Regions from separate parts of the Pseudobacillus badius genome, predicted to be linked through region 3. Evidence: predicted binding sites of a transcription regulator. Region 3 holds the regulator's gene; each other region holds the start of a gene.
The links. Region 3 encodes Rex, which represses fermentation and respiration genes when NADH is low (regulators of the CRP and FNR family bind a similar motif). Its sites were predicted from a motif close to TTGTGAAATATTTCACAA; they were not measured.

Region 1 (3,212 bases), on a different contig from region 3:
CTCCCTGTTCAAATTGGATTTCAATTACTTCCGGAGTATCCGGCGTATTTTCAATCGCAGCCGTTAAGTCGTAAGCTTCTTCCGGCGGAGCAGCCCATGGATCTTCTAAGATGCCGCACTCATTGCTTCTTCCCCATAAGTTCTGGTCAATAGAAAATGGGCTGTCTAAGTTGATTGGAATCGGAATATTGTTTTGTTTCGCATATTCAATTTCTTCCTCACGCGACCATTTCCAGTCCCGTACAGGCGCCAATACTTCAAGATTAGGGTTTAGTGCTTTAATAGAAACCTCAAAGCGGACCTGATCGTTTCCTTTTCCTGTACATCCGTGAGCAACCGCGGTCGCATTTTCTTTTTCAGCTACCTCTACTAGCTTTTTCGCAATAAGCGGACGTGACAGCGCAGACACTAGCGGATATTTTCCTTCATATAATGTATGGCCTTGAAGAGCAAGCAATGCATATTCATTTGCATATTCTTCTTTCGCATCAATCATATAGCTTGCCACAGCGCCAACTTGTAAAGCTTTGTTTTTAACAAACTCTAAATCTTTCCCTTCGCCCACATCTAAACAGCAAGCGACAACGTCATATCCTTTATCTTTTAACCACGGAATGGCTACTGATGTATCCAGGCCTCCGGAATAAGCTAACACTACTTTTTTGTTCATTGATATATCCTCCTCTAAGCTGCTATCTGTTAGTATAAATATACAATCATTTTTATTTTTATTCTTTTCTATGAATAGAATATATCATGTTATTTTCCTCCTTTCAAGTACTTATTTGAAAAAAATTCATTTTGTTGAATAAATACTCACCTTTTTTTCTTTCCTTTGCAGAAAAGCCGGGAAACAGCTACGATAAAAGAAAAAAAGGAGAAGACTATGCAATTTTTCTTAAATCAGCGGCTTGGCATTTTGCTTCCCCATTCTAATAAGAAATGGAGCGACTATCCTGTCACAGAACAGGAGCAAATCCTTGAAAGGTGGGAAAGAATCCGCGGAAGCATTCCTGAGCGGATCCAAGCGCTTGAAAAAGAGATTAATATTTTGCAAAGCCGGCTGGAGGAGGAGGAAGAGTTCCTTTCCTCCTGCCGTATTAATGAAGAAATTAGTGAGATTGCTTCTATTATTAATGATTTATGGATTTGGTTTCGCACCTCTCCATCTATTGAGAACCCTTCCTTTCCCCCTTCTGATTAAAAACAAAGACCGGCAGCTGATAGCTGCCGGTCTTCATATGAGAAGAACCTGTTTATTTTGTCTACATTTCCCGCCTCATTTTTCTGATCCAATATCAGGATTTCATCATTTCTTCACATTACCGTGAAATAATCTTCACATTTATGTGAAGATTATCACAAAGTTTCAACGTAAAATGATAATAGATATTTAATCCTAATCGCAAAGGAGGATAACCGCATGAAGAATGAAAAAGAGAAAACGTATCCAAAAGATTCATTAAAGGGAACTTTCCTTTCTGTCCTTACGGTTGGAGGGATTATTCTTTTAGCTTGGTTCATCGCGTGGAATTTGTTTATATCAAGAATGTAATGGGGAGGAAGTTCTATGCATCTGCACAAATATGAAAAATTATGGCTGGCTTTCGGAATTAGTTCACTTGTTTTATTTTTAGTCATTGTGGGAGTTAATGCCTTTGTAGCCGGAAATCAGCCGCCAAGCTCCGCAAAAACTGTAGATCCGGGAGCGGTGGAGGTCACAGCTCCATTTGATCAGCCCGGGCTGAAAAAAATCGGCGACAACGAATATCAGCTCGTTGTTGTAACTTCGGCTTTTTCCTTCGATGTCGGCACGCAGGATAAAGTAGTAGAAATCCCTAAAGGAGCCACTGTCCATATCGTGGCGACAACGAAAGACGTTGTTCATGGGTTTGAAATTGCCGGCACAAATGCCAACATGATGCTTGAGCCCGGCCATATCAGCGAAGCCACTCAGGTGTTTCGAAATGAAGGTGAATTTACGCTTTTATGCAATGAATATTGCGGAAGCGGACATCACTTAATGCATGCAAAAATAAAGGTGGTTGATCAATCATGAGGGAAACAATAGCCAAAGTAGATAAGAAAGATGCCAAACTGGCTTTAGCACATATGATTGTTGCATTTACCGCTTTGTTTCTCGGCGGCATCTGCGGGCTTTTGCAAGTGCTGGTCCGCTCCGGAAAAATGGAACTTCCTGCAGGCATCGGTTATTATCAGCTTCTTACCGCTCACGGCGTGTTACTTGCTCTTATTCTAACAACTTTTTTCATTATTGGTTTTCAATTCGCCGGCATGAGCCGGACCGCCGGTACCCTGTCTGATAAAACCCGCCTCGCTGGCTGGATCGGCTTCTGGACAATGACAATCGGCACAGCAATTACGACTTTTTACATTTTAACTGGTGAAGCATCTGTCCTTTATACGTTTTACGCTCCCCTCCAAGCCCACGTTGGCTTTTACATTGGGCTGGCTTTAGTGGTTGTCGGAAGCTGGATTGCAGGATTTGCTATGTTCGTCCATTATGCAAAATGGAAAAAACAGCATCCAGGCCAAAACGGCCCGCTGTTAAGCTTTATGATTGTTGTCAATATGGCTCTCTGGCTAATTGCCTCTCTTGGGGTGGCAGCTACTGTTTTGCTTCAATTCATTCCATGGTCTCTTGGCTGGACAGAAAACATTAACGTATTAGTCAGCCGGACGCTGTTCTGGTATTTCGGGCATCCGCTTGTATACTTCTGGCTGCTTCCTGCTTATATGATCTGGTATGTGGTGATTCCAAAAGTTATTGGCGGCAAAATCTTTTCTGATTCTCTGGCAAGAATGTCGTTTATTTTATTCTTATTCTTTTCTGTTCCGGTTGGATTCCATCACCAATTAACAGAGCCTGGTATTGATCCATTCTGGAAATACATTCAGGTAGTACTGACGTTAATGGTTGTTATTCCTTCTCTCATGACAGCATTCAGTATGTTCGCCATGTTTGAACGGTTCGGCCGCTCCAAGGGGGCCAGCAGCCTATTTGGCTGGCTCAGATTCCTTCCGTGGAAAGATGCTCGTTTTCTCGTTCCTTTCATTGGAATGATCGCCTTTATTCCGGGAGGTGCTGGCGGAATCATCAATGCTTCCCACCAGCTGAACCAAGTCGTTCACAATACGATTTGGGTAACTGGGCACTTCCACTTAACCATTGCCACTACGGTGATACTCAC
Region 2 (3,212 bases), on a different contig from region 3:
CAGAAATGGTCAGCGCAGTAGACAGCGAAGCCGGAATCAGCAGCCCTGTCGCCCCGTACAAAAATAAATAAACCGTGCTGTTGCGGGAACCGTAATTATTAAACGCATAAAATGACCCGCGAATCGCCAGCAAAATAATGGCGATGCTGCCCGGAATCAGCAGGGCGGTTCCAAAATAGTAAGCCGTGCTTGGAAAAAAGCCGACAATTCCTACAAAGAAAAACACAAAGAAAACATTTGTTACTTCCCAAACCGGCGATAGGTATCTGGAAATTAAATCATTAATTAAATGATCTTTCTTTGTGATTTTTCCGTAATAAGCGAAAAAGCCGGCACCGAAATCAATGGACGCAACGATCAAATAGCCGTATAAAAATGTCCATAGAACCGTAATGCCGAGAAGTTCTAAATTCATTTCTCTCATCCTCCTCTACATAATCAAAGGTTCGGGAAGCGCTGTTCCAGTTCAGCTTCTGCCGGCGTATTTTTAAACATGCGAATCAATACAAAGACGCAAATCACTCCGAGCACCAGATAAAGAAGAGCAAACAAGATAAACGTGAGCCCAACACCGTCACCTGTAGTGGCAGCCTCTGATACTTTCATATACCCTCTCAATATCCATGGCTGACGTCCTACTTCAGCGTAAATCCAGCCAAATTCAATTGCCAGCATCGCCAGCGGGCCGGATGCAACAATCATCCACAGCAATGGCTTATTCAGCTGATTAAACCGTTTGAGCTTATCCAGTAAAATGTAGATGCCGGAAACGGCAAGAACGAAAAAGCCGATGGACACCATAAGGTCAAACATGTAATGCACCCATAGCGGCGGCCGCTCATCTTCTGGAAATTCGTTCAGCCCAATAACCTTCGTATCGAATGAGTTACCAGCTAAAAAGCTTAAAAACTTCGGCAACCGGAGTTCATATTTTATTTCGTTATTTTCGTCCAGCGTACCGAATAAGATCAAGTCAGCCCCTTCTTCTGTTTCAAAATGCCACTCGGCAGCGGCCAGTTTTTCCGGCTGCACTTCAGCCAGGAACTTGGCGGACACATCCCCCGCCACTGCAGTAAGGATCGAAAAAATAAAGGTGCAAATCATCGTCAGGCGCAAAGCCTTTCTTTCATATTCACTCCGCTTCCCTCTAATAATAGCGAAGGCGGCTATAGCGGCAAGCACAGCAGCGGCAGTCATATAAGATGTCGTTAATACGTGAAAAACCTTCGAAGGGGTAGCCGGGTTGAACATAGCAGCTATCGGATCAATATTTACCGCTTTTCCGCCTTCCAACTCAAATCCTTGCGGTGTATTCATGAAAGAGTTGACAGTTGTAATAAACAAGGCGGAGGCGGAAGACCCAATCATTACCGGAATGGTCAACAGCCAGTGTGTCATTCGATTTTTAAACCGGTCCCAAGTATATAAATATATACCGAGAAAAATAGCTTCAAAGAAAAAAGCAAAGGTTTCCATAAATAAAGGCAGGGCAATCACTTGGCCGGCTACCTCCATAAAGCTCGGCCAAAGGAGCGAGAGCTGAAGGCCAATGGCCGTTCCTGTCACCACACCAACCGCTACCGTAATCGTAAAGCCGCGCGCCCAGCGTCGCGCCAACAATAGATAATAAGGGTCATTTCTTTTAATGCCTATGAATTCAGCGATAGAAATCATAATAGGGACCCCTACGCCGATGGTAGCGAAAATGATGTGAAATGCCAATGTCATTGAAGTCAGCATTCGGCTGAGCATGACACTATCCAGTTCCATAAAGAGACCTCCCCAATTTTTTAGTATTGAATGTATTTTGCCTGTTCTCTCCATTCTAAACGTCCGCTATGAGGAAAGAAAGAAAGCTTCTTGAAGATTTTGTGACTGTTTTCACAAACTCTCTTTAATAAAAAACCAGCTCATCGGCTGGCTTTTTTTGTAATTAAGCTTCTTTTTCCATTTCATCCAGAACACGGTTCACGCGTTTCTCAAGCATCTTCATTCCGCTTCCTCCTGCTTGGAAATGGCGAAGGTTGCCGTCTTTATCAAACACATAATAAGCAGGAACGTATTGGTTTTCAAACGCTTCTGTCAATTTGTGCTCGCTGTCTACAAAAATCGGCTGTGTAATGCCATGTTCTTCAGCCACGGCTTTAATTTTTTCAAGGTCCAGATCATCCTCGGAACGAGGCATATGCACAGCGACTACGTTCAGCTTATCACTGTATTCATCGCGGAATTCATTTACTTTCGGCATAGCCTCTTTACATAAATGGCAGCTGATTGACCAGAAATGAATCAATGTTGGTTTTTCGCCAACCAACTCAGATTTCGTCACTTCGCCATTCAACCAGGCAGTAGCTCCTTCTAATTCTGGCATTGGTTCTCTTAACTTCATTAAAAACAGCCTCCCTTGTTATTTCCAAAAAAGGCCTAACAAAATCCGTTAGGCCTGTACAATTTATTACTTTCAATTGTGTAAAATCTCTTACAGAGTTTTTTGACCTGGCTTCCAGTTCGCAGGGCAAAGTCCGCCTGTTTGAAGCGCTTGAAGCACGCGAAGAGTTTCATCTACGTCACGGCCAATGTTGTTATGGTTTACTACTTGGTATTGAAGTTCGCCTTCTGGGTTAATGATGAACAAGCCGCGAAGCGCCACGCCTTCTTCTTCAATTAACACGCCGTAGTCGCGAGACACAATATGGTTTGTATCAGCAGCTAATGGATATTTAAGATCGCCAAGTCCGTTGTCTTTGCGGTCTGTATTGATCCATGCTAAGTGAGTATGGATTGTGTCTGTAGATACGCCAATTACTTCGGCATCTAAATCTTCGAACTCATCATAGCGGTCAGATAGGGCAGTGATTTCTGTTGGGCATACGAAAGTAAAGTCCATTGGATAGAAGAACAATACTGTCCATTTGCCGTTTTTCATGTTTTCTTCAAGACTTACTTTTCCAAACTCCTTGTTTGCCAATACTGCGTCCATTTCAAAACGTGGAGCTTGTTTTCCTACCATGCGTTCTGCCATTAGTAAAATCCCTCCAAAATAGAATTCTTTATAAATGAGAAAGTAAAAGAGTATTCTCAATTACTTTCCTTATCACACTTATTATTATAAAAGATATAAGTATTTACGTCAACTATTGTTTATAATAATTTTAAAAAAGAAATAAGTATAAACGATAAGCAGACAAGCTTAAAAACACCCTTTACTGTTA
Region 3 (3,212 bases):
AAGAAATGTAGATTTTCCAGCTCCATTCGGACCGACCAGGGCCACACTTTCCTCGCGCTGTATATATACATTCAGGTGCTGGGCGATTATTTCGTTGTCATAGCCGATTGTCAGGCTGTTGGTTTTTAATACTTCATTTCCGCTTTGCTTCTCAATCTGAAACATGATATTTGCTGATTTTTCATCGCCTTCTGGCCGTTCCATCCGTTCCATGCGCTCTAGCTGCTTGCGGCGGCTTTGCGCTCGCTTGGTTGTGGAAGCGCGGGCGATATTGCGCTGAATAAAATCTTCAAGCTTAGCTACCTGCTCTTGCTGCTTTTCGAATAGCTTCATGTCCTTTTCGTATTGCTCTGCTTTTTGATTTAAATAATTGCTGTAGTTCCCATGGAATTTCTTGATATGCTGACGGGAAATTTCATACACCTGGTTCACGACTTTATCGAGGAAGTAGCGGTCATGGGAAACAATTAGAATCGCCCCGTTATAGCTCTGCAAATATTGTTCGAGCCAGGAAAGCGTATCAATATCCAAATGGTTAGTCGGCTCGTCCAAGATGAGAATGTCGGGTTTTGTCAGCAGCAGCTTTCCGAGGGCGAGCCTTGTTTTTTGGCCGCCGCTTAAGGTTGAAATTTTTGTACTGTAATCAAAGTCTTGGAAGTTCAGCCCATGCAAAACCGAACGGATATCTGATTCAAACTGATAGCCGCCGGATTCTTTAAATTTATTTTGCAGCAAATCATATTCTTTCGTGACTCTTTCATATTGACCGCTATCCCCATAAACTGCCGGGTCGGCCATTTGTTCCTCCAGGCGGCGCAGCTGCGCTTCCATGCTGCGCAAATGTGAAAAGACAGACAGCATTTCATCCATAATGGATAAATCAGATTCCAGCCCCGTATTCTGGGCGAGGTAACCGATAGTGACTTCTTTCGGTTTTAAGATATTCCCGGAATCATAAGAGAGAATGCCCGCGATTATTTTTAAAAGGGTGGACTTTCCGGCCCCGTTTCTGCCGACGAGGGCAATCCGGTCTCTCGTTTGCACTTCAAGTTTGATATTAGATAAAATCAGCTCTGCGCCAAAGTATTTTGTCAGTTGTTGGACTTGCAGTAAAATCATCTTTTTCACCTCAGTTTTCTACCTATAAGTGTAGCCGATTCTATAAGGACGGGCAATTTTCTTTCACCTCTTCAAGATAATGGAAAGGATGATAAAGTTAAAAGACAAGCTGCGCAAAATATTGTATGATGGAAGAAGTGATTGAATCGACAGGTTATTAGAATGGAAGCAGCAAGCGCTGGGGGTATAAATATGAACCATGATTCACCGAAGATTCCACAGGCGACCGCAAAGCGTCTGCCTTTATATTATCGATTTATCCAAAATTTGCACTCTTCCGGCAAACAGAGGGTGTCATCAGCAGAATTGAGCGAGGCCGTCAAAGTAGACTCAGCAACGATTCGCCGGGACTTTTCTTACTTTGGGGCACTTGGAAAGAAAGGCTATGGATACAATGTCAGCTATTTATTGTCGTTTTTTCGCAAAACGCTTGATCAGGATGAGATTACCAATGTCGCCCTTATCGGGGTAGGGAATTTAGGGACAGCCTTTTTAAATTACAACTTTATGAAGAATAATAATACAAAGATTCAAATTGCGTTCGATGTAGACGAGGAAAAAGTGGGGACCGTTATTGGAGACGTTCCAATCTACCATTTAGATGAGCTGGAGGAGAGGCTGGATCTGAAGGAGGTGCCGGTCGCTATTTTGACCGTTCCTTCATCGGCCGCACAAGGCATCACAGACCGTCTGGCGGAAGCCCAAATCAAAGGGATATTAAATTTTACGCCGGCGAGATTGAACGTTCCTCCGACGATCCGGGTGCATCACATTGACCTGGCTGTCGAGCTGCAATCGCTAGTCTATTTTCTGAAGAATTATCCAGATGCCTCCGATGAAAAGTCAGAATAGAATTATGGCGAAAAATCGGTTATGATGGAGAAAAGGAGGTGCTGCACAAATGGGATTGAGCATAGGCAGTATCATATTGATTGCCGGAGCAGCTATATTAATTTTTGGACCTAAGAAACTTCCGGAGCTCGGACGCGCGGCAGGCGACACATTAAAAGAGTTTAAAAACGCGACAAAAGGGCTGGCGGATGATGACGATAAACCAGAGGACAAGAAAGATCCTCAGTAAGGTTAGGATGAATGACAATGAGTCGACATGACATGACAATATATGAACACATCGGCGAATTGCGGAAACGGCTCATTATAGTAGTCGTTTTCTTATTCCTGGCTATGATTGCCGGTTTATTTTTGGCTGAGCCGATTATCCGCTATTTACAGCATGCGGATGAAGCAAAAGAACTGACCATGAATGCTTTTCGGATCACGGACCCGCTGAAAATTTATTTTCAAATGGCTTTTGTGATTGCTTTTATATTGACGAGCCCGATGCTTCTTTATCAGTTGTGGGCCTTTGTGAGCCCGGGATTGCTTGAGAAAGAGAGAAAGGTAACGCTTAGCTATATTCCGCTGTCTGTTTTGTTGTTTCTTGCCGGAATTGCTTTCTCCTATTTCATTCTCTTTCCGTATATCGTTCATTTTATGATAAAGCTATCCGGAAATTTGAATATTGAACAGGTTATTGGCATTAATGAATATTTTCAATTCTTATTCCAAATTACCCTCCCATTCGGCCTGCTGTTTCAGCTGCCGGTCGTTACGATGTTTTTGACACGGCTTGGGATCATCACTCCGATGTTTCTTGCCCAGGTCCGCCGCTATGCCTATTTCATTTTGCTTGTTGTGGCGGGAGTCATTACGCCGCCGGATGTCATATCGCAAATTATCGTTATGATTCCTTTGGTGATTCTTTACGAAATCAGCATCTGGATTTCTAAAGTCAGCTATAAAAAGGCTTTGAAGGCAGAAGTGGAAGCAGGGAATGCAGAATAAAACAAGGCTGTCCAAAAAAAGAGCCGGACTTCCGCGATGAGCAGAAGCCAGCCTTTTAGAGAACAGCCTTATTTTTTTTGGCCGTTTTTCAAACGCATATGCATAAAGATTAAGCGAATGCCGGAACCGATATCCATCGTTGCCAGCAAAATGAGCAAATACGTAAAAAAACCGAAGCCTCCTGTATTAACGTCTTCAATGGCTAAATAAGTAAAGAACCCGCCGAGAATCAAATAGAAGATCCCGGT
Region 4 (3,212 bases), on a different contig from region 3:
GTAAGCTGTCCAGCCGGCATCCGGCGACCCTCCAATAACGAATGAGATGTTAAATAACATAGCCCCGGCAAAAAACAGCCAGAAGCTGATGGCATTTAAGCGCGGAAACGCCACGTCACGCGCCCCAATTTGCAGGGGAATGACAACGTTCATTAAACCAATAACAAACGGCATAGCCATAAACAAAATCATAATGACTCCATGAGTCGTAAAGATTTCGTTATAGTGTTGCGCATCGAGTAAGCCGTTTTCCGGTCTAGCGGTTTGCGCCCGCATTAACAAGGCATCTACTCCGCCCCGGAACAGCATAAGCAAAGCACTCAAAATATACATAACGCCAATACGTTTATGATCAACGGTCGTTAACCATTCGTTCCAGAGGTAGCCCCATTTTTTAAAATAGGTCAACCCGATTGGAATAGCCAGCGAAACAACCGCGATGGCAACCATCGAAGCATAAATCATCGGTTCGCCGGTTACGAAAAATTCATCCCATTTCATATTGGATGACTCCTTTCCAAATTGTTACTTTAGACAAATGTTTTATTCACTAGCAGGGAAGATGAGTCGCTGGTTTATTGATGCTCTTTATTTTCCATATGCTCCATATGGTCCATATTGTCGTGTTCTTTGTGATCCTCATGGCCTGTTGGCTGATCTTCCTTCTCCTCACCATGATGATGTCCGGCATGTTCTCCTTCTGGAGCTGGCTTAAACTCAAGGTGAGTGGATGTATACGTTTTACGTCCTACATGAGGTGTTTCCAAAAGTTGATCAAATTCTTTTTCAGTTAATTTTGGTGCTGTCTGTTTTACATCACTGACCCATTCTTTATACTCGGATGGCGTCATCGCTTGGGCCTCAAACTCCATGTGGGCAAAGCCCTCACCGCTGAAGTTAGAGTTCTTGCCCATATAAGATCCCGGTGTATCAGCTGACAAATGAATTTTCGTCACCATGTCACTCATAGCATATTTCTGACCGGCAAGCTGCGGAATCCAAAAACTCGTAATCGGTCCATAAGAATATAAGCGGAACTCAACCGGACGATCTGTCGGAAGATTGACATAGTTGACGGTTTCAATTCCTTCTTCCGGATAGCTGAAATGCCATTTCCAGTTAGAAGAGGAAGCATAAATGACAAGCGGCTTCTCGTTAGCATAGCCTGCAGGCACGCTCTCCACTTTATCCGTTGTCCGAACCGTAACGACAGACAATATAATTACAATAATAATAGGAATGACTGTCCAAATTAATTCTAGCCATTTGTTTCCTTCTTCATGAGGAGGCTCATAGTCTTTATCCATCTTGGAAGCACGATATTTTACAAGTACAAATGCATAAAGGATATAGACAACCAGCAAGATACCGACCATCATCATAATCGAAAAAATAATTGTATCGGATAATGTTTTTGCTTGTGGCCCTTTAGGATCGAGAACCATTAACGGGCTGTCACAACCGGCCAGTGCAGTGGAAACAGCGAAGATCACGGATAGTAATAACCACTTTACTTTCATTTTTAACCCCTCTCACTTCATTTGAACTTTATGTGCAATATTTCACAATAATTTTTGAAACCCTTATCCATCTAACTTCCTAGTATCTCCTTTCTGTATTTGCATGATTATCATAGTCCTATCCAAACTAAAAAACAAATAGAAATATATCGTGTCACAAAAGATTCAATATTGTAAGTAAATGACTGGAAAAACAGAAATCTAGTATATTTTATTCCATAAAAAGGGACATAAAGAGCCTTGCTTTTCCTTCGCTCATTGTCAGCGGAAATGTTCTATATTACTATTAAAATGAGACTAATTTCCTTTAATAGGAGAATGGAGGAAAAATCATGAAAGAAAAACAAAAGTGGAAACGGATTGGGCCTATTTTACTTGCGGCTGCTATCGGCACAAGCGGCTCCTTCCTGCCGGTTCAGCCTCACACCTCTGCCCACGCGCAGGAACCGGCCAAAAAGAAAACAGAAAAAAAGGCAGAAGAAACAGCCCATCTCTTTATGTCGGCTGTACTGGAAGAAAGATGGGCCGATGGGTATCATTTATTTAATGAAAATTTAAAAAAGTATGTTTCTATCGAGCAATTCCCCTCCATTTGGAAGGCTAAAACCGCCCCGTTTGGAAAGCTGGGAAAACCGCTGGCCGTGAAAACAGCGGCCAATCAAGTACATACTAGTATAACGCTGACCTATCAGGCGGCTCCTTTTCCTGTCGACATTACGATTCATCTTGATCCAGCAGGAAAAATTGATGACTTTTTTATTCCTTTTTATGCTGCGCCGCCAAGTCAATACAAGCCTCCTGTTTATGACAAAACAGACAAATATACAGAGCAAGAAGTGGCCATTGGCAAAGGGGAATTCGCGCTTCCAGGCACATTGACACTTCCAAAAGGCAAAGGTCCGTTTCCAGCAGTCGCTCTTGTCCACGGTTCAGGTCCGAATGATCGGGATGAGTCCTTAAATTCAACGAAGCCCTTTCGTGATCTAGCAGTCGGCCTGGCAAATAAAGGCATTGCTGTTCTCCGTTATGAGAAATTAACAAGAGAGCATCATATAAAGGCTGGGATGAATCCAAAGCTTAGTTTACAGGAAGAGACGATTGATGATGCCCTTGCAGCGGTTCAGTTTTTGGATAGTCTTCCGGAAGTGGGCGATCAATTGTATGTCTTGGGCCACAGCCAAGGAGGCTATGCATTGCCACGTCTTTTAAAGGAAGATGCTGCACACCGGATTACAGGAGGCATTATTGTAGCTGGTCCTAGCGGCAAATTTCAAGATTTGATGCTATGGCAGCAGCGCGCAGCGGCAGAAAGGGCGAAAAAACAACCGCTTCCTCCAGAAGACTTACAAGCAATCGAAGCCAATCTGGCCTTCTGGGAGCAGCAAATCGCGTTGATCAATAATCCGGACTATACAAAAGAACACCTTCCGGAGGGATTTCAGCTCGGTAATCCGTACTGGTGGTTCGAACTGCGTGATTATGTTCCGGCTGAGTTAGCCGCCGAGCAACAGGTTCCGCTTCTTATTATGCAAGGACAAAAAGATCTGCAAGTGCCCGCTTCGGAATTAACAAAATGGAAAAATGCACTTGCTCACCGGAAAAACGTTTCTTATAAAATGTATCCAGATTTGATTCATTTGCTTGTGAATGCCAAAGGGGAGCCGGATTATTCAGAATATAATGTTCCAGCGA

Region 1: B1A98_RS13700 (cytochrome c oxidase subunit 2A) is a predicted target of Rex. The motif match lies at 1,348-1,365, and genes of this name have one in related genera.
Region 2: B1A98_RS01140 (cytochrome ubiquinol oxidase subunit I) is a predicted target of Rex. The motif match lies at 1,870-1,887, and genes of this name have one in related genera.
Region 4: qoxA (cytochrome aa3 quinol oxidase subunit II) is a predicted target of Rex. The motif match lies at 1,551-1,568, and genes of this name have one in related genera.

What each region holds. Positions count from the first base shown of each region.
Region 1 covers NZ_MWMM01000008.1:86,296-89,507, reverse strand. The annotation lists gene B1A98_RS13710 (argininosuccinate synthase) at 1-670, opposite strand, end outside; gene B1A98_RS13705 (hypothetical protein) at 887-1,204, shown strand; gene B1A98_RS13700 (cytochrome c oxidase subunit 2A) at 1,424-1,555, shown strand; gene B1A98_RS13695 (cytochrome c oxidase subunit II) at 1,571-2,059, shown strand; gene B1A98_RS13690 (b(o/a)3-type cytochrome-c oxidase subunit 1) at 2,056-3,212, shown strand, end outside.
Region 2 covers NZ_MWMM01000001.1:235,311-238,522, reverse strand. The annotation lists gene B1A98_RS01145 (cytochrome d ubiquinol oxidase subunit II) at 1-415, opposite strand, end outside; gene B1A98_RS01140 (cytochrome ubiquinol oxidase subunit I) at 439-1,770, opposite strand; gene B1A98_RS01135 (TlpA family protein disulfide reductase) at 1,934-2,389, opposite strand; gene ahpA (biofilm-specific peroxidase AhpA) at 2,480-3,022, opposite strand.
Region 3 covers NZ_MWMM01000014.1:58,340-61,551, reverse strand. The annotation lists gene B1A98_RS16630 (ABC-F family ATP-binding cassette domain-containing protein) at 1-1,119, opposite strand, end outside; gene B1A98_RS16625 (redox-sensing transcriptional repressor Rex) at 1,312-1,971, shown strand; gene B1A98_RS16620 (twin-arginine translocase TatA/TatE family subunit) at 2,021-2,200, shown strand; gene tatC (twin-arginine translocase subunit TatC) at 2,218-2,964, shown strand; gene B1A98_RS16610 (YdiK family protein) at 3,033-3,212, opposite strand, start outside.
Region 4 covers NZ_MWMM01000004.1:191,216-194,427, forward strand. The annotation lists gene qoxB (cytochrome aa3 quinol oxidase subunit I) at 1-501, opposite strand, end outside; gene qoxA (cytochrome aa3 quinol oxidase subunit II) at 576-1,520, opposite strand; gene B1A98_RS09950 (S-layer homology domain-containing protein) at 1,853-3,212, shown strand, end outside.